DNA from 3 places in the Brevibacillus nitrificans genome. Region 2 is predicted to be linked to each of the others. Evidence: riboswitches for the same ligand, from Rfam matches in the RefSeq annotation. Region 2 holds a riboswitch; each other region holds the start of a gene.
What was found. Region 2 has a riboswitch for cobalamin ahead of EDM59_RS11140 (energy-coupling factor ABC transporter permease). Riboswitches for the same ligand answer to the same signal wherever they lie in the genome.
Positions count from the first base shown of each region.

Region 1 (10,712 bases), on a different contig from region 2:
GAGCATGAGCATCTCACCGAGGATCAAATCGATGCGGTCCATTTCCGACAGCATGATGTCGTAGTATATACCGTTTTCCAAGGCTTGGGATTTTAGCAATTGCAAAAAACCTTTAACAGAAGTCAAAGGATTGCGGATTTCATGGGCGATACCGGCCGCAAGCTCTCTCACGACAGACAGCTTTTCGGTTCGAAGCAGAAGCTCCTGTGCCTGTTTTTCTTCCGTAAAATCGCGAATGATCGAGGCCCATCCACTGACTTGATCGCGTTCGTCCCGCAATGGGAAACAGGATATTTTCACATTGCGCTCGTGTGAACATGCTGATTGTTCACTTTCCACCTCCGCGAGAATCATAGCCACTATCTACTGATCATACCATTATTCGCAGCGGATCGAAGAGTCTATAGGGTTGCTCTTTGTTTTTCCAAGGAAGATCTCTTAGGGCAGTAGTTCAAGAAAACGATCGATGGTCCAAGCAGCAATGGTATCTGGACTGAACGGATGCTTGAGCAGAATGCTCAGCCATACGAACAAGCTCAGGGTGGAGAGGATAAAAAAGAGGATGATCTCCTTTTTCTCGTAGCCCTTTCGAGCGAAGACGTGCATCGGCAGGAAGGTCACCGCTGCATAGATCAGGACAAGCATGGTCATACGGACTCCTCACTCCCATGACGTACATGATTTCTACGCATCCAGCTGACGGCGATGAGCAGGAGTGGGATGAACAGACTGTAAAGGAGCTGATAAGCGAAGTCATACTTGTGATCCCAATCCATCATCTCCACGACGTTTGCATGATCAGAGAGGGCAATGCCTGCAATCAGCCAGATGAGAGGAAAGGCGACAACCCCCCGCTTTTGGATGTGGAATAGCTGGCATAGCGCCAGCGTAGCGCAGTAAAACGAGACGGTTAATTTGACAAAGATGGCAAAGATCCAAAACATGGTTGTGGTCGCCTCAACGTGCTGGATAAAGTTGCCGAAATCGATTTCCTTCGCGATCGTAAACAGGGGATAGGTCAAATGCGATGCGCGGACGACACCTAGAATGCCAATCGTAAGGAAGGTCACGAGTGAAAGCGTCAAGGACGATAAAACGATGCCCTTTAGAAACGGCTTCACATATTTGCCGTCGTGGACGAGTGGGAAGATCATCAAAAAGGCACTCGTTTCCATGAACGGAAAAGCAAGCATTTGCCGATTTTCAACAATCGACTTCCACAGATCCAGCTCGAAAACCGGTAAAAATCTCTCAAAGTTCCAATCTCCGCCTCTCGTAATCCAGACGAGGGAAAAAGTCAAAAAGATCAAGGGTGTCAAAAATTCCGAGACCCTGCCGATGGTGCGGATTCCTTGGATGACGGCGTAGGTGCAGACGAGCAAAAACAAGAGGTGAAAGGAAGTGATCGGTGTTCGCGGCATGATCGTGGCTGACATGAAATCACCCAAATTTCGGACCACCCAGCTGGATAAATGGATGAAATACCAGGCATACAGGAGTCCAAAAAGCGTCCCTGCTTTTTTCCCAAGTACCGTCACGCAGATTTGTACGATGCTTTGACCATGAAACTTCCGAGCTAGCAGCAGCCAGAAAATGGCGAGAACCGTCGCGAGCAGGCCGCACCATAGCGGGACCAGCCATGCATCTTGCTTGGTTGTGAAAATGAGTTCTCCCGGTCTTAGAAAAATGGCCGTACCCAATGTGTAGCTAAAAACCAAGAGAAACATCTGCCATGCTGTAATGCTCTTGCTTTCCATGATTACTCCCCTTTGTACGGGCTGATTAGGCTCCCGATCGTCTCAATTTTGTTGTGGGAAGAGATGACGACCTTGACTTTTTTCCAGCGGTCTTTATCTTCGGCAAGCCGCTTCCATTGGGCCCCTTTTTTTAAGTGAAGCAGATATTGGATCCCCAGGACGTCCCAGCCTTTTTTGCGAGAGTCCTCAATGAATCGCTGCGACTCTTTTTGGATTCTCTGATTGAATTCGGCTTCAATCTGGTTGAAGAGGGTAGTGGAGGTAGGGACTTTTTGGTCATTGAAGATGAGATTAGTGTTGGCAAAGAGCTGGATATGCAGGATCGGCTCTTCACCGTGAAGCTCCAGTTTTTTCATGAGTCGTGTATTTAACGTCCTTACTTGCACGGACTCGCCGTTTATGGCCAGGGTTTCCAGGAAGCGCTCGTGCTTTCTATTCAGGAGGTTGTACCATTTCATTTCATCCTTGGTTAGCTTTCCAACCATGCGGTCATGGATAAACAGAGCTCCTCCGAGCAGAGCGATATTGCCATTGGTGCCCTGAATATGTTCGAGTCGGTTGGAGTTCTCTGATGATTTTTCCCCGATGTAGGTGATGATCGGAAAGACACTGATTTGGCCCGTCTCCATATTTTCGATCAGGTCTTTCATTCTCGTGTGGGTACTGATTCTTCCGGTCATTTCCGACTGATTTTCAATGATGGATCGCATGGAACGGCCAGGGAGCGGTTCGAGTGGAATAAAGGAATCCATGATCCGGTCAATAGGCGCATCGGATACGAGAAGATAGACGTTCGTGCCGCGCTCAGGATGGCCTTCCTTAAAATTCAGCAACTCTCGCAGACCGCTTTTTGCATACCGCTCGGAGACGACGATCGCCTGGTAATGCTGCGTAAAAAGCTGGCGGGGGATGACGTCGGGAGAAATATCTTCAAATTGATCGCCCAGTCTTCCGATGAATCGGTATGTGTAAACCGTCGCTTTCTCGGGAGCTCCTGCCTGTGTCGCGATCCCTTTTGGGTTGATCACTTGATAGTACAGCTCCTGCTTGTCAGTATTCTTGTGATGGTCTACCCCAATCAGATTGACGATCGCCAGCTGATTGATTTCTTTCATATCCCAGCATCCAGCGAGGAGAAAGGAGGCTAGGATCACGACAACGGGCAGCTTCCATTTGGCAGGGGGCATCAGTCATTCACCTCACTTTCCGCTTGGGGCGAAAGATTCTCGGCATCGTATGCATCCACTTTCTGGGGGCACGGACCAGCGTGTCTTTCCAGTCAGATAGGACTGTCGGAGCAAGAGGGGCGAAATAGGCGGTACCAAATGAGTCCAAGGAAACGAGGTGGATCAACAGGAGCAGGAAGCCGCACAAAAGGCCAAAGAGCCCGATGAAGCCTGCCAGGAATAGAAAAAGGAACTGGATGATTCGCTGGGAGATGCCAAAGCTGTAATTGGGAGCGACGAAATTGGCGATGGCGGTCACAGAGACGACGATGACCACGCCTGTCGAGACCAGTCCTGCCGCGACAGCTGCTTCTCCCACTACCAGGGCACCGACGATGGAGATCGCTTGCCCTGCGATTCGCGGCATCCGCAGTCCAGCTTCGCGTAGTACCTCGAAAATAGCCATCATCAGGAGAGTCTCGAGAAAAGCGGGAAAAGGTACTCCTTCTCTTTGGGCGGCAAGGCTGATCAAAAGCGGTGTGGGGAGCAGCTCCTGGTTGAAGGAAACGATGGAAATATACAGACCAGGCGTGAACACAGCCAAAAGAAACGCCAGAATCCGCAGCCAGCGCAGCAAGGTGGCAAACTCCGACCGCTGATAATAGTCCTCGGGGGTGACGAACATTTGGAAAAAAGTCATGGGAGCCAATATGGCGGTAGGTGTACCCTCTGTCAAAATGGCTACTTTTCCTTCTAACAGGTGGGCAGTCACTACGTCAGGGCGCTCTGTGTTCAAGAGCGTTGGGAAAGGGGACCAAATGGTTTCTTGCAGCCATTCTTCGAGGTAAGCGCTCTCCAGGACGCTGTCTGTTTGTATGGAACGCAGACGTGAACATATCTTGTTCACGGTCTCATCTGCCGCGAGAGAAGACAGGTAGACGACGCTGATATTCGTCTTTGTGGTATGGCCAATGATGATTTTTTCAAAATGGAGCCTGGGGTCACGCAGGCGCTTGCGGATTAAAGAGATATTGATCTCCAGCTCTTCCGTAAACCCTTCTTGGGGACCTCGTATCGAAGTCTCCGCAGTCGGCTCGGATATGGCGCGAGTTGGAAATTTGGCTGTATCGAGTAGGAGGCCAGCAGACAATCCGTCGATGGCGATCAGACATTTTCCCGCTAAAATACCTTCCACACACGCTTGTACGGATGAGGCCTGCTGTTTTTCAGCAACAGGCAAATATTCGTTGCACCATCGGAAGCTCTCGGCAGGATCATCTGTCACGCATGGCATATGCTCAGTTAGAGGTCGGATGACAAACTGGAGCAGCTGGTTTTTGTCCACAATGCTCGACACATAGACAAGCGATATTTTGTAAGGCGAGGAGACGACAGGGTAAACGGCTACATCCATCGACAAAGACAATTTCTGCAGGACGGCATCAAGCATCGGTTACTCGCTCACTCCCTTCCAACTTTCTCCTTATTAAGATTAGTTTGTTAAGAGAGTTGCCAAAATATCCAAGAAAAGGAGAAAAGGGAGGGGAGTCCTCTTTGCAGCAAATAAAAGACGGGTACCTCCTGCAAGCCAGAGAATGACTTGCAGAGTACCCGTTTTTCCTTACCGAACGTATATTTTTGTTTTCGCTTTGCCTTCTCTTTTCACCCCATCGCTTTCCATTTGGAAGGTCACCTCGAGATTGTAGGTACCTTTTTTCTCTGGATGGAAGCGATAGAGGTATCGGTATCCGCCGAGCTCTTCATCGTAAGTTCCAAAGATTTTATCAAGGCCAGGCTGATTCCAGGTGATGAGCTGATCGGAAAACGCTGGACTCTTTTGGACCATGTAGGCGGCAGAAAGATAGATATCCTCCCCGGCTTTCATGTAAGCGGTATTGGGGGAGAGAGTGACGGTGATTTTGGGGTTTTCAGCAACTTTGAATCCACAGAAGGAAGCATCGGAGGCGTGTTATCTTTCACCCGAATCGAAACGGAGGCATGTCCCACCCATTCCTGCCCATCACCGTACATAGAAATGGAGTAGTCAAAAGTCTTCTCGCCGATGTATTCGGCCAGAAATGACATTCTCGAAATATATTTCCCCTCCTCGAGGGTGGTCTCCACATGAAGCTCTCCCAGCTTATCTCCTGTTTTCACCTCATAAGAATCTCCCATCCTCTCAGTTACAGCTTCCAAGGTAATTTCATCCCCAAGCTCGTAATTTCCTGGAGCAACGGTTAGCTTCACCGGAACCTCTATCCTTTTTTCTGCAGCCTGTACGGGAAGGTGGACAAGCAACAATGCGATCAAGACAACTCCCATCAAAAACAAGCGGATGGGAGACGATAACCTAGCTGTAGATGACAACTCTCTCACTCCTTGTATGGAAAATATATCCTAATCATTGCTGTAGTAGATTGCTAAATTTTGTAAAAGGATTTTAGAGAAGTTCTTTTTACTAGAGGGGGAAAACACCTTTTTGCCAGCTTTTGCTTGAATCCCGACAGGCATTTGCTATTATTAAAACAAGTGTTTGTCATAGGAGTGAATGACAACTGAATACGTTAGTACAAACAGGTCCTTGTTTCTGCGAAATCCTTTTGCAGGAGCAAGGTTAAAAGGGAAGTTTGGTGAAATGCCAACGCGGTCCCGCCACTGTAAGAGAGGAGCTTTTCTTCACGGCGTCTGCCATCCACTGCCCAATAGGGAGCGGGAAGGAGAAGGAAAGCGATGATCCTCGAGCCAGGAGACCTGCCTGTTTTTGTGTTTACACTGATTTCCTTCGGGTCAAAGGAAGAGGTGAGGATCGTTGCTTGCTTGCCATCCGCGCTTTGTTTTCCTTTTTTTGCATGAAGGAGAACAAAGCGTTTTTTATTTGATTTTCAGGAGGATTTTCCATGAGTAAACAAGACGCAAAACGAGGCTTGCTGCTGGTCTATACAGGAGACGGAAAAGGGAAGACGACGGCGGCGCTCGGGCTGGCTGTACGTGCGACCGGACGTGGGAAAAAAGTGCTGATGGTGCAATTCATCAAATCACCGGATCGTACCTATGGCGAAAAGCTCGTGTTTGACAAGATTGGCATCGACATCGTGCAAAAAGGGATTGGCTTTACCTGGACGAAGACGCCAGAAGAGCATCGCGAGGCGCTGCAAGCTGCGTGGGGCTATGCAAAAGAGCAGCTCCTTCACGGGGGCTACGATGTCGTGATTTTCGATGAGCTGAACAATGCGCTGGCGATCGACCGCTTCCCGATTGATGACGTACTGCCGCTGGAAGACGTCCTAGAGACGATCAAAAGCAGACCGAAGCACATTCACCTCGTAATTACCGGACGCAGCGCCAAGCAGGAGATCATGGACATGGCCGATCTGGTCACAGAGATGAAGCCGATCAAGCACTATTACGACGAAGGAATTCCTGCCGTCCTTGGAGTGGAATTCTGATGAACGTCATAGAAACGTTTGGGCATGGCGGGAACCTGCTGACAGCTTCAGAGCGATTTGGAGTGTCTCCGGGGGACTTTCTCGATTACAGCGCGAATATCAATCCGCTCGGGATGCCGGAGAGTGTCAAACGAATGCTGGTGGCTTCCATAGCCGATGTCACGCAGTATCCAGACCCTGGGCATCGAGTATTCCGGGCCGCTTTGGCTACACGTCTGGGCTTGCCAAAAGAGTGGCTCTTGCCAGCGAATGGAGCAGCGGAAGCTATGGCACTGGCAATACTAGGGCTTCAACCGCAGACGGTCGGAGTGGTCTATCCGTGCTTTTCCGAATACGCGCAGCTGGCCACCCAGTTTGGTGCAAAAGTCGTCGGCTGCTACGGCGTGGAAGAAAACGGCTATAAGCCCGAGATGGGCGAGGTGTACCGATTGTTCGAAGCGGCGGATCTGGTTTTCGTCGGATCTCCGAACAATCCGACGGGCATTTTGTACCAGCCGGATGAGCTGGTGAAAATGGCGGACTGGGCGGAGCAGACGAAGACGTGGCTGGTCGTGGACGAAGCGTTTCTCGACTTCGTGGAGGAGGAGAGACAGTATACGCTGGCGGACCAGCTGGAAAGCTTTCCACACGTCATCCTCATGCGTTCCATGACCAAGATGTACGCGATCCCCGGACTGAGGCTCGGCTATGCCATAGCGCATCCAGATGTGATCGGTCGCATGCGTGAAAAGCAGGTGAGCTGGAGTGTGAATGCCCTGGCGCTGCGGGCGGGCGAGTTGTGTCTGCAAGAGCAGGAGTACGAGAAAAAGACGCGAGAGCTGATTGCCGGGGAGCGAGCTTACCTCACCAGCTTCATTCGGGAAGAGCTGGGGTGGAAGGTATGGGCTGGAGAAGCCAACTTCCTGCTGGTTCGCTCTCCCAAAGAGAAGACAGCGGAGCAATTGCAAGAGCTGCTCGGCAAAAAAGGAATCCTGATCCGCAGCTGTGCCATGTATCCCGGCTTGACTGCACATGATGTGCGCTTGGCTGTTCGTGGTCGAGAGGAAAACGAACAGCTCGTGTCAGCCCTGCGCGACATCTGGTGCGGTGGGAGGTGGGAGCGATGAGCCTCATCCTCGTAACAGGTGGAGTGCGTTCTGGAAAGAGCCGATTTGCAGAGGAACTGGCAGAAAAGACGAGCGAATCTGTCCTCTATGTAGCAACGGGTGAAGCCTGGGATGAAGAAATGACAGCGAGAATCGCGCGGCATCAGGCGCGTCGCCCCGCAAGCTGGGGCTGTGTAGAGGTAGGAGGGCGTTTGACCGCGTCTATTGCTCCAGCTGCCGGCTATGAGGTGGTGCTCATCGATTGCCTGTCGACCTGGGTGAGCAATCGGTTGATGTGCGTACCCGAGCAGGAGCTGCGAAGCGAGGCCATTACGCGGGAAGTGCTTCGTGACGCGCAGGAATGGCTGGAGACGATAGAGGACGCTCGTCAAAAGCAGACGGTCATCGCCGTTACCAGCGAGGTCGGACTCGGTGGAGTAGCCTTGAGCCGACTGGGGCGCTGGTTCGCCGATGTGCTGGGAGACGTCAATCAAATGACGGCAAGGCAGGCGGATGCTGTCTACGCAGTGTTGTCCGGGATTCCGTGGAGGATAAAAGGATGAATGCGTTGTGGCATGCGATTGCGTTTTTTACGAGAATTCCCGTCCCGTGGCTGAAGCCTTCGGATACGGCTTGGAAGAAGAGTGTCAATGGGTATCCCGTTGTAGGGATCGTGATCGGGCTCATCCTGTGTGCGATACATCAAGCAGCGTTGTATCTCTTCAGCCCATTGCTTGCGGCCGTATTGACGCTTGCAGTCTGGGTGTACATCACCGGAGGACTTCATCTGGATGGGTGGATGGACTTGGCGGATGGTCTGGGCAGCAGCCGACCGCGAGAGCAAATTCTCGCCATAATGAAAGACAGCCGTGTAGGTGCGATGGGCGTGCTGGCAGCGATTCTGCTGCTGCTGCTCAAAACGGCTTCCCTGGCTGAAATGGCTTCTGCCAAATGGGCGCTGCTCGTCCTTGTGCCATTCGCGGCGAGGACGCATGTGCTGCTGTCGATCCGCTTTTGGCCGTATCTATCCGCTGAGAAAGGGATTGGCAAGGGCATCAGCGAAGGCCTGTCTTCATTTGCCATCTGGCTCAGCTATCTCTTCTTGCTCGCAGCAGGATGGTTTCTCGGCGGATGGGCAGCGGTGACAGCCATCGCGGTATCGCTGCTGTTTGCCCTGTGGTTATCGCGTACGGTGGCAGGCAAGCTTGGAGGCCTGAACGGCGACTGCTACGGGGCTGTGATCGAGAGCAGCGAGGCAGTCATGCTGCTCGTATTGGCAGGGAGCTGGTGGGGATGAAATGGCTCTGGATACGCCACACAGAGACAGAAATGAATCGGCAAAAGCGGTATTTGGGCCACAGTGATGTTTCTTTGAACGAGCAAGGGCTGCGTGAAGCAGAGGAACTCGCACAGAGACTGGCGCGGGAGGAGTACGGTTCTGTTCAGCTCTATTCCAGTGATTTGCAGCGCTGCGTGCAGACGGCGAAGCCCCTTGCGTCTCGCTGGGGCGTGCCGATCGTAACGGTCCCTGCGCTGCGAGAGCTGTCCTTTGGCCAATGGGAGCTGCTTACATACGAGGAACTGATGCAAAGAGACAAAGAGCGGGCAACACAGTGGTACGACGATCCTTTTGCGTACAGCCCGCCAGACGGCGAAAGCTTGCTGCAGCTGGGGGAGCGGGTCGACGGGTGGCTGCGAGGAATGCTTCGTGAAGCACTCGCACAAAAGCAGGGAGCGACAAAGGTATTGGTCACACACGGCGGTGTCATCCGCTGGTTTCAGGCAGCGTGGCTCATGCAGAATCCGAGTCGCTACTGGCAGACAGAAGGCTTGAAAAACGGCGAAGCCATGCTCGTGGAATGGAACGGCCAATGCTTTGTAAAGCAATCTCTTAGAAACGAGAGAGGATCAAGATGAACGAGGCTTTGATATTGGGTGCAGCCTACCTGATTGATCGGGTAGTAGGCGATCCGCGCGGCTTGACGCATCCCGTTGTCATCATTGGCTGGTGGATCGCACGGCTGGAGGCAGTCATCCGCGCACGAGTCAAAAAGGAAGAGCATTTGAAATGGGCGGGGCTCTTGTTTCCGCTGCTGATTGTCACAGGCAGCTATGCAGCAGTGTGGCTGATCGTCTGGGTTGCCGCATGGATCCATCCCCTGCTTGGCTGGTGCGTAAGTGCTTGGCTCATTTCGACGACGATCGCAACAAAAGGCTTGGCAGATGCGGGATTGGACATTGCGAAGCATTTGCTGGCTGGGGATTTTGCACAGGCGAGGCGCTCGCTCTCGATGGTAGTGGGTCGCGATACCGAACATTTGGACGAATCGGAAATTTGCCGGGGAGCAGTGGAGACGGTGGCGGAAAACATCGTGGATGCGATCGTTTCTCCCCTGATATACGCAGCCATTGGAGGGGCACCCCTGGCGATGGCGTACCGGGCAGCCAATACGCTGGATTCGATGGTGGGCTACAAGAATGAAAAGTATCTGAATCTTGGTTGGGCGTCTGCCCGCTTTGATGACGTACTGAACTACATTCCTGCTCGGCTCACGGCCATTCTCCTGGTGTTGGCAAGTCAACTGGCGAATCTGGACTATCGGCAGTGCTGGGAAATGATTCGTCGTGACGCGCATTTGCATCCAAGCCCAAACAGCGGCTTGCCGGAAGCAGGCGCGGCAGGGGCTCTGGGGGTGCAGCTGGGCGGTCTGAACTATTATCAGGGAGTCCCGTCCGATCGAGCGAGGATGGGTGATCCGCTAAGACCCTTGCGTTCAGGAGATATTCAATCGACCGTTCGTTTAATGTACCTGGTTTCCTTGCTATGTCTGCTCATTTGCATGGCGTTAGCTTTCATGCTGAGGTAACGTGCCCGACACATGGAAACAGGGATAGAAAGTACGAAAAAGGAGCGCTGGCATCGCCAGTGGAGAGGAGGGGCCGTATGAGCGGCAAGTTGTTTGTGATCGGGTTTGGCCCGGGAAGTTTTGAGCATATCACCAAACGGGCGCGGGAAGCGATTCAGGAGTCGGATGTCATCATTGGCTACTCGACGTATGTGGATTTGATTCGTGAGCTTTTGACGGATCAGGAAGTGGTCAGCACCGGGATGACAGAAGAGGTGACACGTGCTCGTGAGGCTGTGCGACAAGCGGAGGAGGAGGGCAAAAAGGTAGCTGTGATCTCCAGTGGCGACGCCGGTGTATACGGCATGGCAGGTCTGGTTTACGAAGTCCTGGTGGAAAAGGGCTGGACGGA
Region 1 covers NZ_RHHU01000010.1:155,140-165,851, forward strand. Annotated here, with positions in the region: gene EDM59_RS14345 (histidine kinase dimerization/phospho-acceptor domain-containing protein) at 1-354, opposite strand, end outside; gene EDM59_RS14350 (hypothetical protein) at 439-651, opposite strand; gene EDM59_RS14355 (GerAB/ArcD/ProY family transporter) at 648-1,757, opposite strand; gene EDM59_RS14360 (Ger(x)C family spore germination protein) at 1,760-2,944, opposite strand; gene EDM59_RS14365 (spore germination protein) at 2,952-4,373, opposite strand; gene EDM59_RS31060 (hypothetical protein) at 4,545-4,808, opposite strand; gene EDM59_RS14375 (hypothetical protein) at 4,805-5,233, opposite strand; cobalamin riboswitch at 5,482-5,696, shown strand; gene cobO (cob(I)yrinic acid a,c-diamide adenosyltransferase) at 5,821-6,369, shown strand; gene cobD (threonine-phosphate decarboxylase CobD) at 6,369-7,475, shown strand; gene cobU (bifunctional adenosylcobinamide kinase/adenosylcobinamide-phosphate guanylyltransferase) at 7,472-8,017, shown strand; gene cobS (adenosylcobinamide-GDP ribazoletransferase) at 8,014-8,751, shown strand; gene EDM59_RS14400 (histidine phosphatase family protein) at 8,748-9,371, shown strand; gene cbiB (adenosylcobinamide-phosphate synthase CbiB) at 9,368-10,321, shown strand; gene cobJ (precorrin-3B C(17)-methyltransferase) at 10,399-10,712, shown strand, end outside.
Region 1: another riboswitch for cobalamin. It lies ahead of cobO (cob(I)yrinic acid a,c-diamide adenosyltransferase); the one in region 2 lies ahead of EDM59_RS11140 (energy-coupling factor ABC transporter permease).

Region 2 (10,712 bases):
GGCTTCCCATTTTCACGGATAATGACCCCGGCAAATTCTGTGTGTGGATTCATCCAGCGCAGACCGAGCAAATCCGTATTGGGGAAAAAGCCCTCCCATTTCCCGCGATGAATGGCATGGATCCCATCTACCGAGAGTCGGGAAACAAATTTGTTATTTTCCTTCCAAGAACGCTCGTATATCGTAATGTTCGGCAAGGAGATCGTCGTGCTAGGATTCCAGAAGCGCTCGATAAATTTGTAGTATTGGATGGGCTCTATAAAAGAGCGTTGCTTATAGACCTCCTCGGGCTGGTGCAGCAGGGAAATCAAAGGCGAAAAGCCTGTCAAGGCATGGTTGCTGAGGACATCCTGGAGAGGCTCACGCGTCCCAAAAACCCATTTCGTATAACGCACCAGACCGTACCGATTCAAAATATCATAGGAGGGCAGAATGTTTCTTTTCAACAGCCGCTCGTGATAGATAATAGAGGAAATGAAGCCTGCAAACATCGGCACCTGGGAGTTCTTTTGCAGGTTGTCCAGTGCGTTTTGCAGCGTTTCCCCCCGGCCGATCGAGACTACGGCAGGAGGAGAGACTCCCGTCGCTGCCCCCTCTTGCTTGGCGACACTGGCCAGATCGGATGATTGGGCGTAGATGACGTATTCGTTGTCGACGTAATCGATCCCAAACGCTGACAGGTAAATCATATCTTGAATGGATTTCTGATCCCAGCAGCCGCTAAGTAGGGTGAGCAAGCAGGTGAGAAGGACGCTGGTGATCCATTTTCTCCTCAATTGACATCCCTTCCTTTTTTGGAGCTTCGCTGAAAGAGGCTGATGATCGGTCGGAACAAAACGAGAAACAGGGTAGACAGAAAGTTGGAAGACTTCAGGAGCAAGTAGGGCCTGCCGATAGAGGTCAGCGTCGATAGATAGTAAATGATCATGATGATGCTGACGACAAACCCGTATGTGCCCACTACTGCAGATAGCAAAAAGACAAAAAAACGGGCTACGGTCACAGCGCCGCTCAACGATTGGTTGATCAATGTAAAAGAGGCGACAACCGTAAGCGACCCGATGAAGAGCATCGAGGGCGACGTAAAGCCGGCGCGGATCGACGCATCCCCGATGATCAAGGCCCCAACGAGAGCCAGAGTCTGTCCGACAGTCTTCGGCAGTCTGGCACCAGCTTCCCGTAAAAATTCAAAGATGAACAGTACGCCAAACAATTCCATAGGCGCTGAAAAAGGCAGACCTTTTCGCCCTTCGGTAATCGTCGCCAGCAACTGAAAAGGAAACTCCTCGATATTGTAAGCGGACAAGGCGATCCAAAAGCCGGGCAGAAAAACAGAGATCCAAATGCCGCCGAGACGCAGGATGCGCTCCAACCATACATACCCGACCGGATATTGATCATCCTCAGGCGACTTGATCAGTTCAAGCAGTGTGACAGGAGCGATGAGGGCAACGGGTGACCCATCGACCAAGACCACGGCTTTCCCCTCCATCAGCATAAAGACCACAAAATCAGGGCGGCCGGAGTAATCGACAAGAGGAAAGAGGGAGTAGGCCTGATCGCTGAGCTTATGTTCCAAAATGGCACTGTTAATGACTTTTTTCGAACTGGAGCTAATCAGGCGGTCGCGGATTGTCTCTACGATGTCCGGTGGGGTTCCGTCCCTCATGTAGAGGAGTGCCACTTCCGATCGGGAACGAGTGCCGAGCGTCAAAAACTCACAGGCAAGAGAGAGTGTCCGCAGTCGTTTTCGGACGAGTGCGACATTCGAGGAGAGGTCCTCGATAAAGCCATCGCGTGGTCCTTTGATAGACACCTCTGTATTTGCGTCTTCGGTCGAGCGTTGGGGACGGCTGGAGATATCCCAGGCAAAAGGAGGCAGTTCACCTAGAAAAAGCAGCAGAACCCCGGCAAATAAACGATCTACCCACATATCCTCATCACTGCTGAGAAAGGAAATAGGGAGCGCGCGCAGATCGCCTTCCGACAAGCGGCTGTCGAGCTGAGGAATGACAACCTCCTGCATGTGATGAAGATCGACGAGTCCCTGGCAGTACACGAGGAGCATGGGTTGATTTTCTGCGGTTATGAAGCGAGTAATTATGACATCACCACAGTGAGAAAACAGTCTCTCCAGGTGTTCCTCACGCGTCATGGTCAGCATTCCCCTCTCTTTTGCGATTCCACAAGGCAATGCCAGCGATTACGAGTGTAATAAGTACAGTGATGAGCAAGTAGAGAGGGTAGTACACCTTGGTTAAAAACGTGACGAATTGCATGTCGCTAAAGGGGAGGCTGGTAAAGATAATCATGCTGATTCCTAATAGGGTCAGCACGATGGCTCGAGCCTTAGGTGTATGTACCTCCAAAATCTCTGTCAGCAGCATCAGGCAGAGTGAAATGCGGACGAAGGAGCCCGACAGCCACTGGAAAATCGCAAAAAATTCCATGTTCTCGATGTCTTTGCCAATCGAGAGCAGACGCCATTGTTCAAAGGCAGGGAAGCGCTGCCGTGCTGATTCGATCGGACCAAACTCAGCGATGGCTCCGGTTAGTGGGCTCAGGGTAAGGATAATGACGATGGCGATCATCGTGACGTAATGGACGAGTCGCAGCGGCTTCCTCACGTGATGCTGAAGCAAGAGAAGAAGGACCAGCTCAGAGAATCCTCCACCCGCATAGAGCATCCCATGCAGAATCGGAGGAAAGCCGTCTTGAAAGACAGGCAGCAGCAAGGTGTAATCTTTTTTTGCCACATTGCCAAAAGCAACAAAAAAGCCCAGCATTGCCACGAAAGGCAGCAGGATGGATGAAGTAATGCCTAGCGGCGCGACTCCTCCAAAGGCTGCGAGGATACAGATGCCCATTAACACGAGAGCGGTAAACCACTCTGGAGTCCGAGGCAAATAATTTACCGTTGTCCACGTTTGCGTATCGATAAGATGTACGAGTGCCATCCCGTAAAGACAAATCAATAGGGGAATGAGAATGAGGTAGCTGACGAACTTTCCACTCGTACGTCTAAGCCAATGATGCAAGGAGTGCTGGTGAAGACGTGTGTTTATGAAGGAAAGGATGCATGCCCACGCAACAAAAGGAATAGAGGAGAGCAGGACACTTAGCCACGAATCACGTTTGGCAGCACTGAGCATAAGCGGAATGACAGTGACATGGTTGGTGATTCCGATCGTCAGCATCATTGTCATGATCGCTTGGTTGATTCCGATTTTCCCATCGACTTTCATATCGTTTCTTCTTCACCTCCATACTGGGGGTACTGCTAGGATTTGCCTGCCCTCTTGGAAATATGTATCACGGATAAAGGTTACCCCCCCTATGAAAATGTGGTATTCTACTATGAGGAAAAAACGGAGCGAGGAGTGCTACAACGATGTATCAGCTTATACGCCAGTATCTGTTTCAGCAGGACCCTGAAGAAATTCATGAAAAGACGATTCACGCCCTGAAGCTGGCAGAGGATTCCGCTCCGGGGAAGGCGCTCTTGAGAATGGTTTATCAGCTGCGGGACAAGCGACTGGAAACCAATCTGTGGGGACTGAAATTTCCCAACCCTGTTGGTTTGGCAGCAGGCTTTGACAAAAATGCAGAAGTCTATCATGCGCTTGGAGCACTTGGCTTCGGCTTTGTGGAGGTAGGAACCATTACCCCGCAGGGACAGCCGGGCAATCCAAGACCGCGGCTGTTTCGTCTGCCGGAGCATCAGGCTGTCATCAACCGGATGGGCTTTAACAATCATGGTGCCTACCATGCCTCTCAGCATTTGGTTGACTTCGCCTACTCGGATGTTCCGATCGGCATTAACATAGGCAAGAATAAGGTCACACCGAATGAAGAAGCTGCGAGTGATTACAGCAAATGCATGGACATGCTGTACGCGTACGGTCATTACTTCGTCATCAACATCAGCTCGCCGAATACGCCGAATCTGCGCGACCTGCAGGAAACGGAAAGCTTGCGTGTGCTCGTGCGTGCCGTTCGGGAAAAGGCGGCGGAGCTGGAAGCGCGAGGCGTAAAGAAAAAGCCGGTGCTGTTGAAAGTGGCTCCCGATATGTCGGAGGAGCAAATGCACGACGTCGTACATGCGGCGGTTGAAGAGGGCATTTCCGGCATCATCGCGACGAATACGACGCTCTCTCGTGAAGCGGTAATCAACCATCCGAACGCGGAGGAAGCGGGCGGCTTGAGTGGAAGACCGTTGACCGAGCGTTCTACGGCCTGGGTCAAACAGATTTATCAGGAAATCGGAGACAAAGTACCGATCATTGGCGTTGGCGGCATTTACAACGGGGAAGATGCTTACAACAAGATTCGCGCCGGCGCAAGCCTTGTACAGGTGTATACCGGGATGATTTATCAAGGGCCTGGCATCGCCAAGCAAATCAATAAACAGCTGCTGAAGCTGATGGCGCGGGATGGATTTACGCATATCAGTGAAGTGGTCGGGGTAGACGCTAAATAAAAGTCTTTCTTTTGCAAGACAATCGGTGGTCCTCTCAGAGGGAGCGCCGATTTTTTTGTTCAGATACGTAACACGTACCCACAAGTCGAATCCATTGCCAATAGTTCTCTTTTTCAGTCACTTGCAGTATAATGTTGATGGACATCTCGGTCATGTCCAGGAATTTCATATTGTCGGCATGAGGTGCCTGTATGTGCAAACACACATACGGGGTAACAGGGAATCGGGTGAAAGTCCCGAGCGGTCCCGCCACTGTAACCAAGGAGTTCTCTTCGATTAGAATCCACTCATAGAATTATGGGGAAGGACGAAGAGTGCAAGGATCTGGAAGCCAGGAGACCTACCTTACAGCCACACCCAGAAACCTTCGCGGAAAGGAGAGGTGAATACGAGGCAATAGGACTGCCAGGTCAGTCTATTGTTTTGTGTACGCGGATCTCGTCCACTTTGGGGATGAGTTTTTTTTTGCCAAAAAAGGATTGGAAAAGGGAGGGAAGTGTCATCATGAATCGTTCCAGGCTGGTATCTAGCTGCTTGCTGATTGCTGGATTTATTCTCTACTTCATGTTCAATGAACCGCAGACCGGACACGCGATGCACATTATGGAAGGGTATTTGCCACTGTCTTGGGCTTTATTCTGGTGGGTCGTATTCCTGCCGTTTTTCATTTTCGGTTTGCGTTCGATCAATCGAATTGTAAAAGAGCATCCACAGATGAAGCTTTTGCTGGGGGTATCCGGGGCGTTCGCGTTTGTGCTGTCCGCACTGAAAATCCCGTCGGTGACGGGAAGCAGCTCTCATCCGACAGGAACAGGGCTTGGCGCGATCTTGTTCGGACCTTTGGCAATGACTGTGCTGGGCAGTATGGTTTTGCTGTTCCAGGCTTTGCTGCTGGCTCATGGGGGATTGACGACACTGGGAGCAAATGCAGTCTCGATGGCGGTTGTGGGACCGATGGTTGCCTACGGAATCTATCGGCTGATCGCACGCAGCGGCAAGCAGCGTCTTGCCGTATTTGCAGCGGCGGCTTTAGCTGATTTGTCTACCTATGTAGTGACCTCGATTCAGCTTGCACTGGCGTTTCCTGCTGAATCGGGCGGTGTACTCGCTTCGTTTGCCAAATTCGCAGGCATTTTTGCTGTGACTCAGGTGCCGCTTGCGATTAGTGAAGGCTTGCTCACCGTGCTTGTATGGAACTGGCTGCAAGCGTACAACACAAAAGAGCTCGTGCAATTACGCTTATTGAAACGGGAGGAATCACTGTGAAAAAAGGAATGAACTGGTTGCTGCTCCTCGGAGTAGTGGTATTGGCGGTGCTGCCGCTTCTGTTCATTAAAGATTCCGAGTTTGGGGGAGCGGACGGAGCAGCCGAAGAGGCGATCAAGGAAATCGCACCGAATTATGAGCCGTGGTTCCAACCGTTTATTGAACCGCCTGGAGGAGAAACGGAGAGCCTTTTGTTCGCGGTACAGGCGGCATTGGGGGCAGGAGTCGTTGGCTATGCAGTCGGTGTCTTTAAAGGACGCACAGAAAAAGGAAAGAAATGAACTGGCAGCAGCTTGATACCTTGTCCTACCAAAACAGGCTGAGGGATATATCGCCTGAGCACAAGCTCCTGTTCGGGGGCGTGCTGCTTCTCCTTGTATTGACGGGACATGCACTGGTTCAGCTACTGGTCTTTCTGTGGATGGGGGTGTGGGTCATCGGCTATGCCCGCATACCCGTGAAGGCTCATCTCCTGTTTCTGATCCTTCCCCTCTCCTTTTTTATCGCGGGTCTGCCTGCGATCCTGTTCGATTTGACGCAAAGCAGGATAGGGGCACCACCGGCAGGTGCCGTGCTGTCGTGGGAGGTTGGCTCCTATGTGATCTATGTGGGGCAAGCGTCTGTCAGCCGGGCTTTGGAGCTGTTCTATCGGGTGTTGGGCAGTCTCGCCTGTTTTTCGTTTTTGCTTTTCACGGTTCCTTTCGCAGAAATTTTGCAGGTCTTCCGCCGAATCGGTATGCCGGAGCTGGTTACGGATCTGCTGATGATCATGTATCGGTTTATTTTTGCCCTGCTGGACGCTTCCTTTCAGCTGTGGGTAGCGCAGCGGTCCCGTGGTGGGCACAGAGGATTTCGCGCGCTGCTGCGTGATGTCGGGATGGTGGCTACTCAGCTTTTTGTGAGGGCGATGAGAAAATACCAGTCTCTGTCCATGGGAATGGCAGCGAGAGGCTATTCTGACAGCTTCCACGTACAAAGCCTGCGCATACATACACGCTCGCCGCGTTACGAATGGGAGTCTATTCTCGGTTGCATCGCCTTGGTGCTGCTAGAGTGTCTGACGGGAGGTTGGCGGTTTTGACATCATGGTTACTGGAGTTTTCCAATCTGCAATTCACCTATCCGGGTGGCCAGAAGCCGGTGCTGAACGGGGTGAGCTTTGGGATTCCGGCCGGGAAAAAATGCGCGCTGCTCGGACGAAACGGCTGTGGGAAATCCACGTTGTTTCTGCACGCAAACGGCATTCTTCAGCCCCAGCAAGGGCAACTATTCTGGAAGGGCACTCCGTTTGTGTACAAACGGTCCTTTTTGCAGGAAATGACGCAAAAGGTAGGGCTGGTTTTTCAAGACCCAGAGCATCAGCTGATTGCAAGCACCGTCACGGAGGACATTTCCTACGGCTTGTTTAATCAGAAGCTGCCCCTTGAGGTGATTCGGGAAAAGGTCGCGAGGGCGCTCGAGTCGTTCGGATTGACCGAGCTTGCCGATGTTCCCATCCATCACCTGAGTCTGGGACAAAAACGCCGCCTCGCTTTGGCGGGAGTGATGGTCCTGGGGCCGGAGCTGCTGCTGCTCGATGAACCGACAGCCTATCTCGACCGCTATCAAACGAAAAACCTCATGCGCGAGCTGGATCAGATCCACAGAAGCGGCACGACGGTGTTGATGGCTACGCACGATATGGATATCGCTTTTGAATGGGCGGAATGGATTTGTGTGATGGATGGGGGCAGGCTCATTTTTGCGGGAGAGCCGCAGGAAGTCTTGTCCCAAAAAGAGCTGCTGGAAAGCCTGCATCTCGGAATTCCCTTGGTCGCCGAAGTATGGGAGCTGTTGCCCGCGTACTTGAAAAATGAGCTGGGAGCGGGAATCCCGCAATCCGTAGAGGAATTGAAAAAAAGACTGGAAGCCAAGCAGGAGGTCGCCTCGGTATAGAGGAGCCTCCTGCTTTTTGATTGTCCGAGATCGCATGAAAGCAGTACACGAAAAAGATAGGCTGCTTCCAGAAAGTCCAATCACATGACGGTGAGGTCTATCGCTAGACTGTGATATGGGGATGGTACTGGAATGCCGAGAATCAAAAGCTATAAAGGCTTCTTGCGATGAAAGCGGTTCTCCATTTTTTCTAGTAATGAAAATAGGAAAGCACGTAGAAAAAGTAAAAGGCTAGCTCAGGAAAAGGGAGAAATAAGCGAAGCTCTTTGGGACCCGGCCGAGGTGGAAGGAAAAAAGGGAAACACGCTTGTAAGCGTCCACCTCTGAGACGCGGCTTGGGATCTCTACTTTGGACGCGGTTTCCATTTTTTCCTGGAGCCGTGCAGAGATACCTCCTGGCAAGGGACCCAAGAAGCTGGAGCGTTTTCTCCCTTTTCCGCCCCTCCACCCAGCTTCCAGGTAAGGTGCTCAGTTCTGGGATTCCCAGATTCAATACGAGATCCCCAGCTCCTTCAGCTTCCGATAAAAAGTAGTTCGCCCCATCCCCAGCTTGGAAGCGAGCATGGTCTTATCCCCATAATATTTATCGATGTACTTGGTCATGATGACGCGTTCTGCCGCGATCAAGCTCTCCCGATAGCTTTCGTGCAGGTCAAACTCCAGCTTCTGGTCGCTCCCCCCAAGATCCGTAGAGCGGTCCTCCATGCACTCCCAGATGATCTCTCGACAGGTCTCATAATCCTGTACCTTCTGTGGCTCGCAAAGGATCGAGAAGCGCTCCAAAATATTGTAAAGCTCGCGAATGTTCCCCGGATAGGTATACTTCTGCAGCTCTGCACACAATTTCTCGATGCAGGGCTCGATGTGATGGTACAGCTCGATGTTTTGATAGCGCAAAAACTGCTTGGTCAAAAGCGGGATATCCTCCAATCGATCGCGCAGCGGAGGAATTTGGAGCTTTAAAACGTTCAGCCGATAGTAGAGATCCGCCCGGAATTTCCCTGCTTTTACGAGAGGGAGCAGGTCCTCATTGGTAGCAGCGACGACCCGGATGTTAATCGGGATGACCTTGTACCCACCGACACGGACCACTTCCTTTTCCTGCAGAACGCGCAGCAGCCGGGCTTGAAAATGCAGGGAAATCGAGTTGATTTCATCGAGGAATACGGTCCCGTTATGGGCGATCTCAAAAAGTCCCTTTTTCCCGTTTTTAGAAGCGCCCGTAAATGCTCCGTCCTCGTAGCCAAACAGCTGACTTTCCAAGAGGGTCTCCGGCAGGGCCGCACAATTGATGGCGACAAAGGGCTGAGGTTTTCGGTCGCTGTGGTTGTGGATGCTCTGGGCAAGCAGCTCCTTTCCCGTTCCGGTTTCTCCGATGATCAGGATCGTTGAGTCGGTCAACGAGAACCTTTTTGCGCGCTCCAGGGTTTGTCTCATGATAGGTGTGGCACTGATGATATCGGCAAAATGCGCTCTGGCTACCTGGCCCTTGGCTTCAGTCTCGAGCCGGTACTTTTGCTCGATATTTTGGATGTGTGTCATGTCTTGAAAGGTGAGGACGTTGCCGATTTTGACATCCTTTTGATAGATACCGCTTTTCGTCGTATTCAGCCGGGTTTGCTTGAACTTGATGATTTTGTCCTGAAATTCGTCCTCAGAGGCAAGCTCCTGCAGGGAAAGGGGAGAGACAGCGTCGGTCAAATCCTTGCCTGCTAGATTTTCAGCAGGGAGCTGGAGGAGCTGGCGGGCGGAGTCATTGACGATCGTGATCTCGTCGCGACTATCCGTTGCGATGATCCCGTCACGTACGGAATTGATGATGGCCAGGAAGGCTTGATTGCGTTTTTCTTCTTCCCGTTTGAAATGGATGATTTCCAAAGCGCGCTCGATGGACTCGACGATGCTGTTCTCGGTGTAGATCAGCGTTCCGTGCATGCCGTATTGCTTGGCGTACCGGACAGCAAGTCCTGTACCAATCACGGAGCCCTCTTTTTCGGAAAATTCCCTTATTTTGAGCTGCAGCTCTGGCGGGGTGTTGTAGTTGATGTATTCCAGTTTGATATTCAAAAGGTCCTGCAGGGTAGAGAAGTCATAGCGCAAGTCCGCAAGCTCTGCCATCGCGATCGCGATCCGGTGCGAATAAGGAATGGCTTGGTTGACGGCAGCCAGGATATCGGAGGGCGTCAAATGCAGGTGAATGATCGGGATGCTGGTTTTGCCTACGAGCAGGGCTTCGATAAAGCGGCCGGTGATGATGATGTCGGTGTCGATCTTCTCGATCAAGGACAGGATGGAAGGCACTAAGCCAGGAGTATCGGCCTGATTGATTTCCAACAACTGCAAATGAACATTTAGTTTGTGGGCGAGCTTCGCAGTGACACGCTTGGCGAGGTTAATAAAATCTCCTTGTCCCACTATGGCGATCTTGGTTGTCATGCTGTTCCCTCCTGGTAGGAGATATGGCATTTGCAAATGTCTAATTGTACCTATTTTAGTACGTTTGTATCAAATATGGAACGGATCTGTCGCACTTATAAGAGAGTAAATAATATTTTCCGAACGTATAGGAATTTATAAGCGATGCGCTTATGAATTTCGGAGCGCATGAAAACTTACCATTAAAACGCGGTCGCCACTCCTAGAATAGACCTCGATACATGTTTTCTTAATATTTAAACCGCTGGCATGTTAGTTGCATTCCTCGATTCTAGCAAACGAAAGGGGGAGCTTATCTTGTTTACGGTAAAACCAAGAGTACAAGGGGTAACGAAAGAGGTTCTCGATCTTTATGAAACGGTCAGCCCGTCGACGATCGGACATTTCACCGATTTTGGATTTCTGAATGGACTTACTCCATTGTTTCGCCCTATCCATCTGGTGGGCAATGCCGTGACGGTGCGAATTCCGCATATGGATGCGACTGCCATTCGACATGCGCTGGATCTGGTAGAGCCGGGAGATGTTCTCGTGATCGATATGTCCGGTGACGAGAAGCGCGCATGCTGGGGGGAGTTTATGACGTATGCCGCGA
Region 2 covers NZ_RHHU01000005.1:225,207-235,918, reverse strand. Annotated here, with positions in the region: gene EDM59_RS11160 (Ger(x)C family spore germination protein) at 1-776, opposite strand, end outside; gene EDM59_RS11155 (spore germination protein) at 773-2,155, opposite strand; gene EDM59_RS11150 (GerAB/ArcD/ProY family transporter) at 2,145-3,245, opposite strand; gene EDM59_RS11145 (quinone-dependent dihydroorotate dehydrogenase) at 3,392-4,480, shown strand; cobalamin riboswitch at 4,645-4,842, shown strand; gene EDM59_RS11140 (energy-coupling factor ABC transporter permease) at 4,985-5,746, shown strand; gene EDM59_RS11135 (energy-coupling factor ABC transporter substrate-binding protein) at 5,743-6,027, shown strand; gene cbiQ (cobalt ECF transporter T component CbiQ) at 6,024-6,827, shown strand; gene EDM59_RS11125 (energy-coupling factor ABC transporter ATP-binding protein) at 6,824-7,681, shown strand; gene EDM59_RS11115 (sigma 54-interacting transcriptional regulator) at 8,171-10,117, opposite strand; gene EDM59_RS11110 (RraA family protein) at 10,415-10,712, shown strand, end outside.

Region 3 (10,712 bases), on a different contig from region 2:
GCACACCAGTGCGGCAGCTCCCGCAAACAGTCTGTCCTCGCCAACTGCTGCGAACGCTCCCATAACCGATGTCAACAGGCAGCCCGTTCCGGTTACTTTGGTCAGAATCGGATGTCCATTACGAATCACATAGGTGCGTTCCCCATCTGTGATTACGTCTTCCTTGCCAGTGATTGCGACAATTGTCCCCAGCTTTTTCGCCGCCTGTTTCGCCAGTGACACAGGATCTCCTTTTCCTTCTCCCGCGTCGACGCCTTTGATTTCCCAAGACTCCCCCACTACATTCGCGATCTCGGCCGCGTTCCCTCGCACGATGGAAACGGCTACGCTCTTGACCAATTCCTGCGCTGTTTCCGTTCGATAAGCAGTTGCTCCTGCCCCCACCGGGTCAAAGAGAACCGGAACACCGTGTTCGTTCGCAGATTTCCCTGCGATGTGCATGGCTTCCACAACCTTGTCATCCAAAGTCCCCATATTCAGCACGAGTGCACCTGCTATTTTCGCCATGTCCGCAACCTCTTGCTTGGCATACGCCATCACGGGAGAGGCTCCGAGCGCCAATAGTCCATTGGCCGTAAAATTGGTGACGACAACGTTCGTGATATTATGAATGAGCGGATTCACCGCTCTCACTTGTTCCAATGCTTGTCCGACTCGATCGATGCTCATGAAAAAATGCCCCTTTCTGTATTAGGAGTCAGGAATGATTTTATGTATTTCCAATACGTTTCCCAGCTCTGCATGTTCCCGCCCCACCCCTATGATGATATAGGATCTACCTACAAGAGGCAATTGTCTGGCACTTCCGATTACGGCTACCCGCTCCCCTTCCTTTGGCACGACGTAGCCATGGTAACGGGGATGTCCATCATCTCCTTGAATCAGCTCGTATTGCTCGAGAACGCCTGTGACTTTCGTCCGTTCATCCTCGTAGCCAATCCGATTTTCTTCGACCCACTTCTCTTTTAAATCATCCACGGATAAATCCTTCCAATTGACCAGGAAGGCCCAGTCCTTTGAATGGGGAAAAATATGTTTCGTTTCTTCTAAAAAGTGATTGTATTCCGTATGTAATTGATCAATATAATTATCTTCCTCTTCGGAGATGACACGGATGGAATCTTCTCCGCATGTATGAATATGATGGGCAAGGTATTTGAAGGATTCGATCATGTCAAAGTTCCCCCAACCCCATGCCTGTTCACCGAAAACTCCCCCGCGAGTTCGGCATTTCTGGCAACTGAAGTAGTAATATGTAGGCATATGTTCCCCTGTCTCCCTTTTTCGTCTCTATTCTGGTATCGGATGTATATGTGATGGGATTTATGTTACATTGGAACCGATTTTCACGGGATGACACAATCATTCTGCTGTAGTTATCTCCTACTTATGCCTTGATTCGCCTTCGCTTCAGAGTCTCCCTGCATCACATTACTCACGTTTTGTCTAAAACACAGGATATTATGCCCAGTTTTTCCTTTAGGACGATAGATGTGCTTCGTATTTCTCCATGTTGTAGGCAAAAAGGCGGCGCTCAAACTTACCTTTGGCGCCGATTAGCTGGTACCACTTCTCCCCAATCAGCAGGTCCGTCGAAAAATCTTTTTCCAAAAAATAGTGGATGTTGCGCCGAACAGTTTCTTCCTCTTCTTTCTGGTCTTTCCAAGATAATGCTACTACAAAATAAGTTGTCTTATCATCTATTTCCAGCAATTCCAGGCGAACGATCCCTTTCTTTTTTGCGTTGAGCTCCTCCACCACTTTTCTCAAGCTTTTCTCGGCGTCCAGATGGTATTTGCTCGCCTCTCTCCAGCTTGAGATGCAGGAATCGTACAGCGAGAAGGTGAGAATGTAATGAACCGAATAATCCTGTGGGACAAATACCTCCTCAATTCCTTCCTCATTTTCTTCCATGGGGACGACCACAAATTCCTTGTAGTTTCCAAAGAAATTTTCGCTCATACGCATTTCCTTTCTTTCGTCCTACATAAGATGATGGCATTCCTATTCGATATTATCTACTCGCGCGCGAAATATTACGGTACCAAATATTACGTAAAAAGACCTTGCCCAATCCTTCAGGCAAGGTCTTTCCCATTTTCTTTTCTATTCGCACGTCTTTCAACAAGAATCTCACTATTATCTGTGTGTCACGGATACACTTCCATGACCCTCTTCGCCTTCTTCGGCAACCACTGCATGGGAAGTCACTGTCCACGTAATGACGCGACTGGAAATGACAACTGCCAAGATCGTAAAGACCATTTCTTTTACAGGCACATACCAGAAAGACAATGTCAAAACCATGACGTCCAGCAAGAGAAAAATGGTACCAATCGAAAGGCCCGTGTATTTGCTCAGCAGCAAGGACAAAATATCGTCCCCTCCGGTAGCTGCACCAAATCGCAGTACCAATCCCGTGCCCAATCCAGTCAAAATACCGGAAAGAATAGAGGCCACAGGCATCATGCTGCTCAAGTCAACGACAAGCGGCGAATACCGTTCAAACAAATCATAGAAAACGGTAAACGACAGGGATGCCAAGATCGTATCCCCAATAAATTGACGTCCTCTTACCAGCCAAGCCACCAAAAATAGTGGGATGTCGAGCAAGAGCATCACGGTCGCTGGAGACAGGTCAAAAGCGTATTTCGCCACCAGACCCAGACCAACGAATCCACCCTCAGACAGGTGGTTTTGAAAATTGATGTGATAATAGGTAAAAGCTAATAAACACGCGCCAAACAAAATCAAACTATACCGTCGGATTACTTGCAGCGCTCTCCTCATCATGAATTCCTCGCAATTTTGTCGGTTTTGGCACAGACGGCCAACCGACTAGGGAGGTAATTCGCAGGTATAAGTCGCTACTCATACAAAAGACCTCGCTTCCGTAGTAGGTTGGTCGTCTAAAAGTGACGAACGACTACTACGAAGCTAGATGTAGGAGAGGTCAAAACGTTTCCAGATCGTCCTATAGGGACGCATGGTATCCTGATCCCTTCCATTGCTTTTCTTTTATGATACCACAAAAAGGACGAAAACGCGAACCTGAGCCAGGTCCGCGCCTTAGAAAATGAACTCCCTGCTTTTCAATTCAACCGGAATACCAGCCGTAACGAGAAAGACCCGATCGCATACCGCGGCGATTCGCTGGTTCATGACACCTGCCAGATCGCGAAACAGGCGCCCCAGCGGATATGCGGGAACGATGCCGTATCCGACCTCGTTGGTCACCAGCAGCAGCGTTCCAGGGAAAGCTCGCAGCGTGTCCACAAGTAACGCCATTTGCTCCTCGATTCGTTCCACTGCCCTGTCCTGCTCAAAACGCAGCAGCCAATTCGACAGCCAGAGGATCAGACAGTCCACCACAACTACCGTCTCCTCCTCCCACAGCTTTGCGGCTGCAGCCAGCTCTCGGAGAATGGCAGTTAGCTCATGCGGCTCTTCGATGGTATCCCATGGAATAGCTGCCTGTGCCCTGCGCAGCTGATGCTGTTTGACCCTCTCCTCGAGTTCTTCATCAAAAACGGGGGAAGTAGCGATATAGATCCCCTTTGCACCCAGACGCGCCGCATATTTTTCGGCGAATGAGCTCTTGCCACTCTTGGCGCCACCCGTAATCAGCACGACCATGAGGTTCCCCCTTTTCTATCATGACCCTGCTTGCAGGATGATCTGTGGACGATGATGCACGGGATGCTCCATCACGATTGGTTTCGTTCCGTACACTTGTTCAATCAGCGCGCTTTGCAAAATATCCTGGGGGTTCCCTACACTGATTTGATTTCCTTTGTGCAGCATCAGAATCCGATCACAGTAGAGCGAAGCCAAATTTAGATCATGCAGGACAGCTACGACTGTTACGTGCGTGTTCTTCTGCCAGCTGCGGGCAATATCCATCAGCTGAATCTGGTACCCAATATCCAAAAACGTCGTCGGTTCATCCAGCAGCAGCACCCTTGGCTTTTGTACCAAAGCTTTTCCTAAAGCGACACGCTGCTTTTCTCCACCGCTTAGCTGGTCCAGCGTCCGCTCGGTAAGCTCGCCGAGTCCAAGCTTTTCGATGACTTCTTCAATCAACGGAGTCGGGTCCTCTGGTTCTTCTCCCAACCAGTTCTGATAAGGAAATCTTCCCATCTCCAGCACCTCCCGCACGCGAAAGCCAACGGGAGGGAGGGCTTCCTGCTCGAGGACAGCCAAAAGGCGCGCAAGCTCTTTGCGGGAATAGGAGCCCATTCGTTTGCCATTCAGGGAAATTTCACCGCCATCTGCAGGCACAACCCCTGAGATCATTTTCAGCAGGGTGGATTTTCCGCTTCCATTTGGGCCGATAATGCCAAAAAACTCGCCACGAGCTATGGAAAAGCGGGCGTCCTTCACGACCTGCTTGCCGTTGTACGATTTATGTACGGAAGCTACCTCAATCACTGGACTTATCTCCCTCCAACCCGCTTGTTCTTTTTCAAAAGGTAGGCAAAAAACGGTGCACCCAGGAACGCCGTAACGACACCCAATGGAATTTCTGTCGGCACCAGCAGCATCCGGGCAAGCGTATCTGCCCAAAGGACGTAAATCCCGCCAAAAATCGTGGACATCGGCAAAAGGATACGATAATCTGGCCCGACCATCATGCGTACCAGGTGGGGAACGACTAGGCCGACGAAGCCGATAATTCCGGAAATGGAAACAGCTGCCGCCGTTAAAAGCGTAGCGACAATCAGCACGACGAGCTTCGTCCGATCCACATGCACCCCGAGATGAGCTGCCTGCCTTTCCCCTAGCGAAAACAGATTTAGTGCACGCGAATACGTCGTCATAATGATCAGGCCGACGAGCAGATAAGGGAACAATACATACGTAAACTGCCAACCGCGAAAAGACAGGCTTCCCATCAACCAGAACACAATTTCATTGACGGTCTGGTCGGAGAGCGAGACCATAAAGGACACGAGTGAGCCGAGAAAAGCCTGCACGACAACACCAGACAATAGCAGCGTCTCCGTCTGCAGCTTCCCCTGTGTATTCGCCAAGCGCATCACGATCCACAAGCTGAGAAAGCCCGTGAAAAACGCTACGACAGGCGTACTCCACTCGCCAAGAAAAGATATATGCAGGCCAAACAGGATCAGAAAGGCAGCCCCCACAGCCGATCCGGAAGCCACTCCCATGGTATACGGATCAGCCAAGGAATTTCGGAGTACTCCTTGAAACCCAGCCCCAGCCAGCGCCAGACAAGCGCCCACCAAAATAGCCAGTACCACCCGTGGAAAGCGAACCTTCATGACGATCTGCTCGGCTGACTCAGGCCAGCTCACTGATACGATTTCGGAGAGGCCCGGCACCTGATGCAGCATGATCAGCCAGACTTGAGAGAGCGGCAAATTCGCTGCTCCAAGCGAAATGCTAATGATCACGGATGCAAGCAACAGCAAAAGGCCTGCCCCGCTCCAGATAACCAGTCTCCCTTTCATCCTATTTCACCAGATCTGGATAAATGGCTTTTGCGACTTCCTTCAAGCCCTGGGTAATCCGCGGGCCAGGGCGAGACAGCGTGTTTTGATCCATTCCGTAAATTTGCGACTCACGAATCGCTTTGATTTTATCCCAGCCGCTCCGATTCTTGATGATATCCTCAAGCTGCTTCCCTGTCTTTTCATCCGTGATGCCATTTGCATACAGGATCACATCCGGATCATCCTTGACGATTTTCTCCACGCTGATCGGATTCCAGCCTACTGTATCCGAAGCAATATTCGTCGCACCGGCAAGAGAGATCAGTTCGTCCATGAACTCCCCTTTTCCCACGGTCCAGCCAGGAGAAAACTCCAGGTAAACTTTTTTCCGGTCTTCCGGCTTTACGTTTTTCACGGCATCCTGTACGCGGGCGATGTCGTCCTTCATTTGCGCGACCAGTTTCTCTGCCTGCTCCTGCTTATTCGTAATTTTTCCCATCGCCAAGATGTTGCCCATGATATCATCCAGCTTCTTTGGCTGTGTCACATAGACAGGCATGCCCAACGATTTCAATTTTTCTGCCACAGGCTTTTCCATGGAAATTCCGCCAATGACGAAATCAGGACTTTGGGACAAAATGGCTTCCTCGTTTGGCTTTACAACCCCGCCGACTTTCGGCTTCGACTTCGCTGCATCAGGATAATCATCGTAATCAGACACTCCGACGATCCGATCATCCAGCCCTAGTGCAAACAATATTTCTGTTTCCGCAGGTGAGGTCGAGACAATCCGCTCCGGTGCTTTTGGGAAGGTCACGTCTTTTCCCGTGGCATCCGTGACTGTCAAAGGATATACCGTTTCCTTTGTCGTCGCCTCTGCCGGTTTCTGTGCCGCTGCTTGCTCTTGTGCTGCAGGCTGAGCTGGCTGCGCAGGCTGGTTATTTCCACATCCGACCAGGCTTACGGCAACCAGGAACGGAATGGACATTTTCCACAATCGTTTCATTTCAAAAACTTCCTTTCTTCTCTCGTTGACCTAGGCGAATCTGCCATAAGCGAGCGCAAAAAGACCCTTTACTCCTACGCTAGAAGTGAAGGGTCGGCTTTTCAGGTCCCAAATGGCGAAATCGCATTGAACTTTATCTGCCATAGACAATCAATCCGGCCGATCCTTTCCGCGAAGGAACCCAGCAGGTAAGCATACAGGCAGGTCTCCTGGCTTTCGGGAAGAAACCCTTCTTTCGGGTTACACCCTTTTACAGTGGCGGGACCGCGCCGGATTTGCACCGACTTCCCTTTTCACCTCGTCCGTTTGTCAACGCGAGGCACCTGTTTGCGAGTACTCCTATCCAATTGTCCCATGCTCTCATACTTCCCCACCATGATAGCATTCCTTAGGAAAAAAAACTAGAAATCTTCCCAGCACAAGAACGGCTCCACCAGAATTCGCTGGCGAAGCCGCTCTTGCTTTATCCGTTTTTCTTTTGCAGGTAATCTACGATGCCCATGGAGCAGACAGACAGATCGACCTGAATGATCTTGTAAATCTCATGCTCGTCTGCCACTCCCAATTGTCGCAGGAAATCAGTGACGCGATGCAGGAGCCGCTGCGCGAGCTCGTCCTGCGTCAAGCCTTGTGCCAGCACTTCTTCCCCTTCCCGAACAAAAACAGGCAGCCACTCGCTGACTTGACGAAATGCGTCCTCTACCTGGTCAGTCATGCCAAAGTGTCCGAAGTAGAGCCTGTCCAGCTTTCGTTCCCGATATCGCTCGATGGAAGCCAGCATTTTGTCTGGATCGAACTGATTGGGTGACGTGGATGGCAACACGAAATGAATCCCTTCCTGACGCAGCTGAGGATAGTGCACGCCAGCCGTATCCCCGGTAAACATGCCGTTGCTGACCGGATCGTAAATACTGAAGTGATGATTGGCATGCCCTGGAGAATCCATGAACTCCAACGTACAATTCGGCCCAATCTGAAGCGTCTCTTTGTCTGCCTTGATCATCAGTCGGTCTTCTGAAACAGGTACGATCGGGTCGAACAGCTCGTCAAACTGGTCGCCGTAAACAGCACGTGCACCTGCTATCAGTCTGCTGGGGTCAACCAAGTGACGCGCTCCTTTTGGATGAACCACGATGGTCGCATTCGGGCATTCCTGCAAAAACAAGCCGGCTCCACCCGCATGGTCCAAGTGTATGTGGGTCACGATCACGTATTTGACTTGCTCTGTCGTATAACCTAGCTTCGCCAAGCCTTCCCGAATATATGGAACGGAAGGGCTTGGCCCTGTTTCGATCAAGGTCAATTGTTCTTCCTCAATGACATAGGTGCCTGTTCTCTCTGGCCAACCCATGTCGAAACCGTCAATCAGATGGATGCGCTGCCCCAATTGGAGTGGCTCTTTTGGCTGCATTTCCGCTCTTGCCTCCTTATTGGATAGGAATATTTCCACTTTACCATAAGAAGGGAACAGGCGAAAACCAATCACTTCACCTAGCGATTCGCTCCACCAAGCTTTTGGCGTATTCTTCGAGACGATCAGCGATCAGGGCATCGGTCAAGCCTGTAAAGCCCAGCGCTGTCCAGCCGGCATACACCTGAGGCGGTCCAAACAAAATGTCAGTCAAGGAAACCAGGTCCCAGTACGGGTCATACCTAAAAGATTCTCCTGCTTCCTGCTGGTACGCCGTCAAAAACGCATCAGCCGTTTCTACGTCATAGAGCTGGGCAAGGTTGACTCGACAGTGACCTACATCAATGCCCGCTGGTCCCACGCAAGCATTCACCCAATCGACCACCCCACTTACCTCTCCATTTGCCCAAAGCACATTGGTCGGGTGATAGTCCCTGTGAATAAATCTCGGAGGAAAGGCCGGGCGCGGCCGCTTTACATAGTCGATTACCTGCTGCCACATGGCTCGATCCTTTCCCCAAGCCGGAGCCTCCAGTTTTTCGAGGTTTTGGTATGTAGCGTACTTCCAGGGGAAGTCGTCTGTATCGCTGTTGTGTATGGTGACGAGTGTGCTCGCCAGTCCATGGATCCATCCCTGCTTGTCACGGGGCTCTAGAACAACGGAGCCGTTCAGGTGAGACATGAGCAGTGCAGGAACATTGCCATGCTCTCCTGTTTCGTCGTAGGCGATCAGCTTTGGCGTCGGTATCGCCAATCGCTCCGCATGCCGAAGACTCTCCGCTTCATGCCATGCCAAGTCCGGCTCTTCCCGCAGCCAATCCTCGTTGTTGAACTGCCGGACGACATAGCTCTCCTCTACCCCCGATCGTCGCAGCGTGATACGATGAATCAGGGAGGAAATTCCTCCCTGAAGCTGTTGAACGTGGTGGACCTCGGAAGCTGCTTCCACGGATGCAACGATCCATCGCAGGACTCGCTCTGGCATAGCCGTTCCCTTTGTACGGTTGTTTGTCATATATAGTCCTTCTTTCGCAGATTTCCGTGCACCCAATTGAAAGGGAGGTGTTTGACTTGGGAAAACAATTTTCCGAGATCTTACCTGAGCATGAAGCTTTTATCAAAAAGCAGCATCTGTTTTTCGTCGGCTCCGCCCCATCTGATGACCACGGCCATGTAAACCTGTCACCAAAAGGCTATGACACACTGCGAATTCTCTCCTCGACAGAAGTCGCCTATCTCGACCTGACCGGCAGTGGCAATGAAACAAGCGCCCACCTCGCCGAGAACGGGCGCATTACCATTATGTTCATGGCCTTTGAAGGCCCACCCATGATCCTGCGTCTGTACGGAAGGGGACAAGTCGTTTTGCCTGATACACCCGAATGGGAGCAGCTTGCCCCTCGGTTTGAACTGCTCCCGGGAGCCCGGCAAATCATTGTCGTGAACGTGCAGAGCGTCAAGACTTCGTGCGGCTTTTCCGTCCCGTATTACTCCTATACGGGGGAACGTGACACGCTGCAGAAATGGGCGGTGGCCAAAGGCGAAGATGGTCTCGTCGAATACCACCGGGAGAAAAATACCACCAGCATGGACGGACGCGTCACTCCACTAGGAGAACGACTTCGAGATACTACGGGTTCAGCGACGTAAAAAGGCACCTTCCGAGTTGATAACCTGCCCCGTGATCCACTGCGCTTCTTCGCTGGCTAGAAAAACCGCCAGGCGTGCCGCGTCCTCTGGCTGTCCCATACGCCCGAGTAAAAACCTGGGCACGAGCTCCTCCTCCAAAGCGGGGGACATCCAGCCCGTGTCGGTCGGTCCCGGATTGATCGCATTTACAGTAATCCCGAGCGGCGCCACCTCTGCAGACAGCGTCAGGGTAAAGGCTGAAATGGCTCCCTTGCTTGCCACATACGCCAATTCCCCGAGCATCGGGCCCTGACCTTGTCCAGACGTGAGATTGATGATTCTTCCCGTTTCCCGGCGGTCTTGCTTGATACGCCGGGCGAATTCTACACTCAGCAAGCAGGTTGCCCTGACATTTACGGCATAGTGCGCGTCCATTGTCGCTGCATCCAATAGCTCGAAACCGTCTCTCGTTGAATAGGCGGCGTTGTTAACCAGGATAGTAGGAGCGCCGATGGTAAGCGCAGCCGTGTCAAGCAGCTGGCTGGGCGCTTCTGGGTCCGCCAAATCGATGGACATGCCCACGCAGCGTACTCCGAAACTCGCGAGTTCTGCTTGAAAGCTGTCTGGCCATTCTTCCTCCGCCTGCCAATGAGCGAAAAAGACATCCGCGCCCTCCCTTGCAAAAGCGCGTGCAATTGCTGCCCCTATGCCCTTTTTATGACTCACTCCTGTAATGACGGCAACGCTCCCTTTGAGCCTCTCCATCGTATCCCTCCTTCGTCGATCAACCCTCTCTTCATTTATTTGGCTACGTTCTGTCCCATTCCTGTTTTTTCGGTATATCGCCCTTGTAAATGAAACAAGGCTGCCATCCTGGATTTGGACAGCAGCCTGCTTATTCATTCCTTGCTTGCATACACCGACACGGCGTCTCGCAAAAATACAGCAGCTCCTGGCCTTGCTTTGTCATAATAAGCGGTGAAACGCGGATCGTCTACGTACATCTGTGCGAGTCCCTTATGTGCTTCCTTGCTATATTCCGCCCAGTAAAAACTCAGCCATTGTCGGTGAAGCTCAACCGTCTTCTGCGCAAGCTCTCCTGCCGGATCATTCGTTTCCATCGCTTTCACCAGCGTCTGCAAGATCTCGTTCGCCAATTCCTCCAGCCGGGCATGCTCTTCCTCTGTCATCCCTTTGAGCTTCTGATAGG
Region 3 covers NZ_RHHU01000001.1:175,686-186,397, forward strand. Annotated here, with positions in the region: gene thiM (hydroxyethylthiazole kinase) at 1-669, opposite strand, end outside; gene EDM59_RS00890 (hypothetical protein) at 691-1,173, opposite strand; gene EDM59_RS00895 (hypothetical protein) at 1,480-1,962, opposite strand; gene EDM59_RS00900 (YitT family protein) at 2,140-2,793, opposite strand; gene cobU (bifunctional adenosylcobinamide kinase/adenosylcobinamide-phosphate guanylyltransferase) at 3,070-3,636, opposite strand; gene EDM59_RS00910 (ABC transporter ATP-binding protein) at 3,655-4,431, opposite strand; gene EDM59_RS00915 (FecCD family ABC transporter permease) at 4,437-5,474, opposite strand; gene EDM59_RS00920 (ABC transporter substrate-binding protein) at 5,476-6,462, opposite strand; cobalamin riboswitch at 6,645-6,804, opposite strand; gene EDM59_RS00925 (MBL fold metallo-hydrolase) at 6,926-7,873, opposite strand; gene EDM59_RS00930 (phosphotransferase family protein) at 7,950-8,888, opposite strand; gene EDM59_RS00935 (pyridoxamine 5'-phosphate oxidase family protein) at 8,945-9,523, shown strand; gene EDM59_RS00940 (SDR family oxidoreductase) at 9,512-10,267, opposite strand; gene EDM59_RS00945 (MerR family transcriptional regulator) at 10,402-10,712, opposite strand, start outside.
Region 3: another riboswitch for cobalamin. It lies ahead of EDM59_RS00920 (ABC transporter substrate-binding protein); the one in region 2 lies ahead of EDM59_RS11140 (energy-coupling factor ABC transporter permease).